DNA from 2 places in the Arthrobacter sp. LAR12-1-1.1 genome. Region 1 is predicted to be linked to the other one. Evidence: riboswitches for the same ligand, from Rfam matches in the RefSeq annotation. Region 1 holds a riboswitch; the other holds the start of a gene.
The links. A riboswitch is a leader RNA that binds a small molecule or an ion and turns the genes downstream of it on or off. The one in region 1 is predicted to bind cyclic di-AMP.

Region 1 (3,397 bases):
GCGGGAAGGCGCCGAGAAGGTACGCGTGGAGCCGGCGCAGGCATGCTTCGAGATCCCGTTCCTCGTTGAAGACCGGAATGGTGACGTCCAGCAGGGGTGTGTTGGCGCGCGTGTCAATGGCTGAGCGCCGGCCGCCCGGGCCGGCAAGCGCCCCGGCGGACGTGCCCGGGCCAAGCGCTTCGGCCAGGGCAGGCCCCGGCCGTGCGGCCGGGCTGGCCGGCGTCGCCGTGGAGCGGAGCAGGGTTCCTGTGGCCTGGTCTGTGAATGTCATGGCTCAACTTTCCCGGCGGCCCATATGAGGGCTTTAGGGTCAAGCTGTGCGGGGGCTGTGGAAGTCCGGCTGGTCCGCCCCCGACACACAAGAAGGCCCCGGATCCATGTGGATCCGGGGCCTTCTGTGGAGGCCGGTTAGTGCCGGTTTAGTACCAGTTGTGTGCGTAGTGGAAGTTCAGGGCGCCGCAGGGGGAGCCGTAGCGTTCCTTGACGTAGTTCAGGCCCCAGTTGATCTGGGTCCGGTAGTTGGTCATGTAATCGGCGCCGGCGCTCGCCATCTTCGTGGCCGGCAGGGACTGGACCACGCCGTAGGCGCCGCTGCTGGGGTTGGTGGCAGTCGTCTTCCAGTCCGATTCCTTGGTCCAGAGCTTATGCAGGCACTGCATCTGGCCCGGTGCCCAGCCATAGCTGCCCAGCTGGGCCGCGGCGTAGGCCTGGGCCCCGGCGGGGTCGTCGACTGCGACCGGCGCAGCTGCGGGAGCCGGGGCAGCTGCCGGGGCCGGTGCGGGAGCGGGGGCCGGAGCCGGGGCGGGAACCGCAGCGGCTGCAGGAGCCGGTGCAGGAGCGGGGGCTGAGGGAGCCGGCACGGGAGCAGCGGGTGCTTGGATCAGCGCTTCGACGGCCTTAACCTGCGAGATCTGGGGTGCCACGTTTTTTTCCACTGGAGCGGTCGGCCCAGCCACCTGGGCCCGCTCGAAGTTGAGCTTGGCCAGCGGGTCGGCGGTGGTGGCTGTTTGGCTGCTTCCAACGTTCGTGCCCGGGCTCCCCGGCTCTGCCGCCTGGCTGGCAGCGCCGCCCCCCACCAGCATGGCGCAGGCGGCGGTGATGACGGCGGCGCGGCGGCCGGTGATGCCGAGGCCGGTGGCCAGCCTGGACAGGGCGGATGCCTGCGTGGCCGGTTCGGCGCGGTGGCGCGACTTGGTGGAACGGGAATGGGAATCGCCGTCAGGGCGCGTTTGTACTTGGAATTCAGTCATGGTGGCCTCTCAACGCCGGCGGAGTTAGCTGTCGGGTTCGGATGAGGTCATCCGGCCGCACGGAAACTCACGTGTCGGCTTCACCCCGAGGGCGCATGAAAGCAGAATGCCCGGGAACTCTGGGTCCCCCGCCTCTGCCTGGTCCAGCGGAATCCGGGAAGCGGCAGAGTTTGGCGTCCGTCCGGATATGCGGCACCAATGGCGGCGCACCCCAAAGACGCTACAGGACCCGGCCGCTTAAGTCACATTTTGGTAACAGGAGTCACAACGGCGGGGTGTCGGCTTGCGCCGGAGTCGCCGGTCGTCCGGGTGGGGGCCTGTGGGTGGCTACGCCGACGGCGGCGCCGCGGGCAGCCGCACGGCGAACTCCGTGCGGCCAGGCCGGGACGTGACCTCGACTGTTCCTCCGTGGGCCTCCACGATCGAATGGACAATGGACAAGCCCAACCCGCTCGTGCCCTCCGAGGTCGGCGCGGCAGTCGCCGTTCCCTGACCATGGCTGCCTCCGGCTGCCATGCCAAAGGCACTAGAAGCAGCACCGGAAGCAGCGCCGGATGCCGAGCGCACGGCGCCCCCGGACCGGGCCCCCGCCGTCGCGACGGCTGAGTTAGCTGCGGCGCTGGCTGCGGCGCTGGTCGCGGGATTGGTGCGCGCCGCGTCGGCACGTGCGAAGCGGGCGAAGACCCGGCCGACGAATTCGGGGGCGATGCCGCGGCCATTGTCCGTCACAGTGACCATGGCGCTGCCGTCAGCCGAACGCATGACGCCCGTAACCACCTTGGTTCCGGGGTCCGTGTGCTTGCGTGCATTGGACAGGAGGTTGGCGAGGACCTGGTGAAGCTGGGTCGCGTCACCGCGCACCACCACGGGTTCCTCCGGAAGCTCCAGCTGCCAGATGCGGTCCGGGGCCATGACTTTCTCATCGCTCACCGTCTCGATGGCCAACTGGGTGAGGTCGACGTCGGAGATCTTGAGCGGCTGTCCCTCGTCCAGGCGTGCCAGCAGCAGCAAGTCCTCCACCAGGGTGGTCATCCGCTCGGACTGGCTTTGCACGCGCGCGAGGGATCTCTGGCCGTCGGGAGTGAAGTGCTCGGTCATCCGCATCAGCTCCGTGTAGCCGCGGATGGCCGTCAGCGGGGTTCGGAGTTCGTGCGAGGCATCGGCGACGAACTGCCGAACCTTCATCTCGCTCTCCTGCCGCGCCTCGAGGGCATTGGAGACGTTGTCCAGCATCTGGTTCAGCGCGTAGCCCACGCTGCCCACTTCGGTTCCGCGGTGGGCGGCCGACGCCGGGACGCGCACCCCGAGCGCCACCTCGCCGGCGTCCAGCGGGAGGCGGGAAACCTGGGTGGCCACCTCGGAGAGCTGCTCCAACGGCTTCATGGTGCGGCGGATGAGCACAGTCCCGGCAAGGCCGATCAGAACTATTCCGCCAAGCGACACAATAGTGATGGTCCAGACAAGGGAGGTCAGGGTGCTCTGTTTATCGGCAAGGGGAAGCCCGGTGACAATGGTGTCGCCATATGGGGTCTGCGTGGCAACGAGACGGTAGGCGCCGGATGACAGCGAGCGATCAACGGGGAGACCGTCGGTGCGTAGTCCCAGGAGGATCTGGTCGTCCTCCGATGACAGCGAGGCGCGGGTGGCGTCGGTGGCCAGGAAGCCTGCACTGCTGACGTTGCCGTTCTCAATCCGGGCGATGAGGGTGCCGACCCTTTGTCCCCGCGCGTCTAAGGGATCCGGCCTGCCATTGGGGTTGCCGGCAGGGGGCCGGCTGAACTCACTCGAGCGGTGCGAAGCCTGGCCGAGCTGGTCATCGAGCTGCCGGGTCAGGAACAAGTCCATGGAGGCGTAGCTGAACAGTCCCACAGCGCCGCAGATAGCCACGAGCAGCGCCATGGCGACGAGAACCAGCCGGGTGCGCAAATGCCACGTGGAGGGGTTGCGCCAGTCGCGCCCGGGGACGCGTGTCACACCGGAAAGTGAAGGCACGGATCAGTCCGCCGGTTTCAGGACGTAGCCGGCGCCGCGCACCGTGTGGATCATGGGAGCGTGGTTGGCGTCGACCTTCTTGCGCAGGTAGGAAATGTACAGTTCCACGATGTTCGCCTGGCCGCCGAAGTCATAGTCCCAGACGCGGTCCAGGA
Region 2 (3,397 bases), on a different contig from region 1:
GAGCCTGCGGAACGTGATCCAATCCGGGCGCCGGCAAGGGCGGCACGTGATGTGGATTCCAGCGGGCTCAAAAGAGCCTCGCCGGTGCGCATGCGCGCAGAATTGTGGCGTGAAGACACGAAAGTAGCCTCTCCCAATGCCTACGAGGTGAGCTGTCGGATTCGGATGGGAGTCACCCGGCCGCGCTGCTTCCTGGGAAGCTTTGCGACTTAACCCCAAGGCCTTCTTTCGAAGGCCAAAATTGGTTCCCCCGCCCCTGCCAGACGATGTAATGCGAACGGACCTTGAGCGGTGGCAGAGCTAGGCAATCCACTCAAGAGCGCCAACTTCGGAAAAGTTGGCGTGCTTCAAACCCTACAGGAGTCCGGACCCAATGTCACATTCAGATCACGGCGTGTCACAAGAATCTGAGAGTGGTCCATCGTCTTTGTTAGAGCCAGCCGAGGGGGTCAACGACGTCGCCGTTGACCATCACTTCAAAGTGGAGGTGGCAGCCCGTGGAGGCGCCGGTGGTTCCGCTCATGGCGACGACGTCACCGCGCGATACCTTCTGGCCGACCTCGACCGAGGCAGAGGACAGGTGGTTGTACGTGGTCTCCAGGCCGTTACCGTGGTCGATGACCACCCGGTTTCCACCGCCGAAGGGATGCCATCCATTGAAGGTCACGGTGCCGCTGGCGGCTGCATGGACCGCCGTGCCGCACTGGGCAGCGAAATCCTGGCCGCGGTGGAACTCCCCCGCGCCTCCGGTAATGGGGCTGACGCGGTAGCCGTAGGGCGATGCCGTGACCAGCTGATCCAGCGGCCCGCCAAGTGTGCCCGCCGATGCGGCGCGGGTGATGCTGCCCACAGACTGGGCGCTCAGCAGCTGCTTGAGCTTCCCGTCCGGATCGCCCTTCGTGGTGACGGCAGTGCGGCTGAAGTCGACCTTTGCCGCGGCAGCGGCGGTGACATCCGGCTGAACGGCGGCCGAGAGAGCGCCGGATCCGCCGGGATTGGAGGCCATCACGGGGCTCGTGACGGGGACCGTCACGGTGAGAACCAGACCAGTTGCGGCCAGGGCGATCCCGGCTTTCTGCCCGACTCCGCTGGCCGAGGCAAACTCCGTTACCTGACGGAACGGACTGCGCCGGCGACGCCGTTCATCGCGGTGCGCGTCGCGCGGGCGTTCGGCCATATGCGCGACGACGGGACGCGGCTCCGGAGCGGGACCGGTCGCGCGGCGACGGCCCCTGGCGGTCTGGGTGGTCAAGAACGGTTCCTCTCTGGAGAGCCTGCGAAGTTAGCTGTCGGATTCGGGTCAGAGAGATCAAAGACCCGGTCCGCCGTTGCAAGCAGCCAGGCACAGGGGTATCCCCAGGGGATCCTTCGGTGGAAGCTGCTTGCCGCTGACGGACTTCACCCCAAGGCTGCTTAAGTAGCAGCCGAAAGTGGTTCCCCCGCCCCTGCCAGAAGGTGGTTCAGCGACTAATCCGCTGGCAGGGCTCGGCTTCGGATCAGGTAACGCTTTGGTATCGGTACTGGCCACTAACTATAGGGGATTAAGCCGCCCGGTGATAAATCCGTAATCGCAACTGTGCAGAACTCATGGGTCGTCCCACAACCGGCCCGTTGCGGCCGGTCAGGCGACCGTTACAAAGACGTGCGCGGCAACCTCGGGCGGCAGTTCCAGGGCTCCCTCGATATCGGGGACGCGGACCGAGATGTACTCCCCCACACGCTCCAGCGAGACCAGCGCGCCAGGCCGGATTCCGCCTTCGTCGAGCTGGGCCAGAAGCTCCGGCTCCACCTGGATCGGCTCCGCGAGCCGGTTGACCGTGATCCGCGAACCCGCACCGTAACCGGCCATGGCCTCCAGGAGGTTTACCGCCCTGTCCGCGGGGGCACCATTGGGCACCCCGCCAAGATCTGCCAGCCCCGGAATGGGGTTTCCGTAGGGCGAAACTGTCGGGTGGTTGAGCATCTCGAAGATTCGGCGCTCGACGCGTTCGCTCATGACATGCTCCCAGCGGCACGCTTCCTCATGGACGTAGGCCCAGTCGAGTCCGATCACGTCCGCGAGCAGTCGTTCGGCGAGGCGGTGCTTGCGCATGACACCGATGGCGCGTTTCCGCCCGGTTTCGGTCAGTTCAAGGTGCCGGTCACCGGAAACAACCACAAGCCCGTCACGCTCCATGCGGCCGATGGTCTGGGAAACGGTGGGGCCGGAGTGGCGGAGCCGTTCGGCGATGCGGGCACGGAGGGCAACGATGTTTTCTTCTTCAAGTTCCAGAATGGTCCGAAGATACATCTCCGTGGTATCGATCAGATCCGTCATTCAGCTCAGCTCCTCGAGCGCAGTCCTTGCGTCATTCCCACCGTACCGCGTGCGGGCTGCATGCAGGATGCGCCCTGGCGGGATCCGCCGTACGTTCGCATGCCAGCCTAGCCTATTTTGAATTACTCCGGATAATTTTCGTTCGGCCCGGGACTGCCCTCCCGGCGCCCGTAGGCCGGCAGCCCCCGGCGTCTCAATGACCTGACTGTGACAGGCCTTTTTCCATATCGCCGGGACCCGTCAGGCAGAATGAAACAGGCAAAATAGAACAGGCAGAATGAAAAAGGGGTGTCCGTTGTAGCCATCCCTGCCAGGCCACCTCCCAGCCACGCTACGAACCCGCCGAAAATTGGAGCCACTGTGAGCGACACGAGCGTCACGATCCCCGCCAACCTCCTGCCCAAGGACGGACGGTTCGGCGCCGGCCCGTCCAAGGTCCGACCGGAACAGATGGACGCCCTCGCCGCGGCATCGGCGAAGCTGCTGGGGACCTCGCACCGCCAGGCACCGGTGAAAAACCTGGTCGGCTCGGTACGCAGCGGCCTCAGCGATTTCTTCCGCGCGCCCGAAGGCTATGAAGTCGTGCTCGGTGTGGGCGGATCCACCGCGTTCTGGGACATCGCCAGCTTCGGACTCGTAGAGAACAAGGCGCAGCACCTGTCCTTCGGCGAGTTCGGCTCGAAGTTTGCCTCGGCCACCAACAAGGCGCCGTTCCTCGCCGAGTCCTCCATTATCAAGGCCGAACCCGGCACCCGCCCCTCCGCCCGGGCGGAGGCCGGCGTCGACGTCTATGCGTGGCCGCAGAACGAAACCTCAACCGGCGTGGCTGCCCCCGTCCAGCGCGTGGCAGGCGCCGACGAGGGGTCGCTGGTGCTGGTGGACGCGACCTCGGCCGCGGGCGGGCTGGACGTGGACGTGGCGGAGTCCGACGTGTACTACTTCGCGCCGCAGAAGAACTTCGCGTCCGACGGCGGCCTGTGGCTGGGCCTGTTTTCCCCCGCGGCGCTGGAGCGGGCGGCACGGATCAAGGCCGGCAACCGCTGGATCCCCGACTTCCTGGACCTCCAGACGGCGATCGAC

Region 2: another riboswitch for cyclic di-AMP. It lies ahead of MRBLAR12_RS18735 (M23 family metallopeptidase); the one in region 1 lies ahead of MRBLAR12_RS21435 (hypothetical protein).

Annotation. Positions count from the first base shown of each region.
Region 1 is NZ_JBEGIG010000067.1:82,743-86,139, reverse strand. It holds gene MRBLAR12_RS21440 (bifunctional glycosyltransferase family 2/GtrA family protein) at 1-271, opposite strand, end outside; gene MRBLAR12_RS21435 (hypothetical protein) at 420-1,250, opposite strand; cyclic di-AMP (ydaO/yuaA leader) riboswitch at 1,250-1,409, opposite strand; gene MRBLAR12_RS21430 (sensor histidine kinase) at 1,578-3,224, opposite strand; gene MRBLAR12_RS21425 (response regulator transcription factor) at 3,246-3,397, opposite strand, start outside.
Region 2 is NZ_JBEGIG010000045.1:21,820-25,216, reverse strand. It holds cyclic di-AMP (ydaO/yuaA leader) riboswitch at 124-293, opposite strand; gene MRBLAR12_RS18735 (M23 family metallopeptidase) at 431-1,252, opposite strand; cyclic di-AMP (ydaO/yuaA leader) riboswitch at 1,257-1,476, opposite strand; gene MRBLAR12_RS18730 (metal-dependent transcriptional regulator) at 1,622-2,317, opposite strand; gene serC (phosphoserine transaminase) at 2,678-3,397, shown strand, end outside.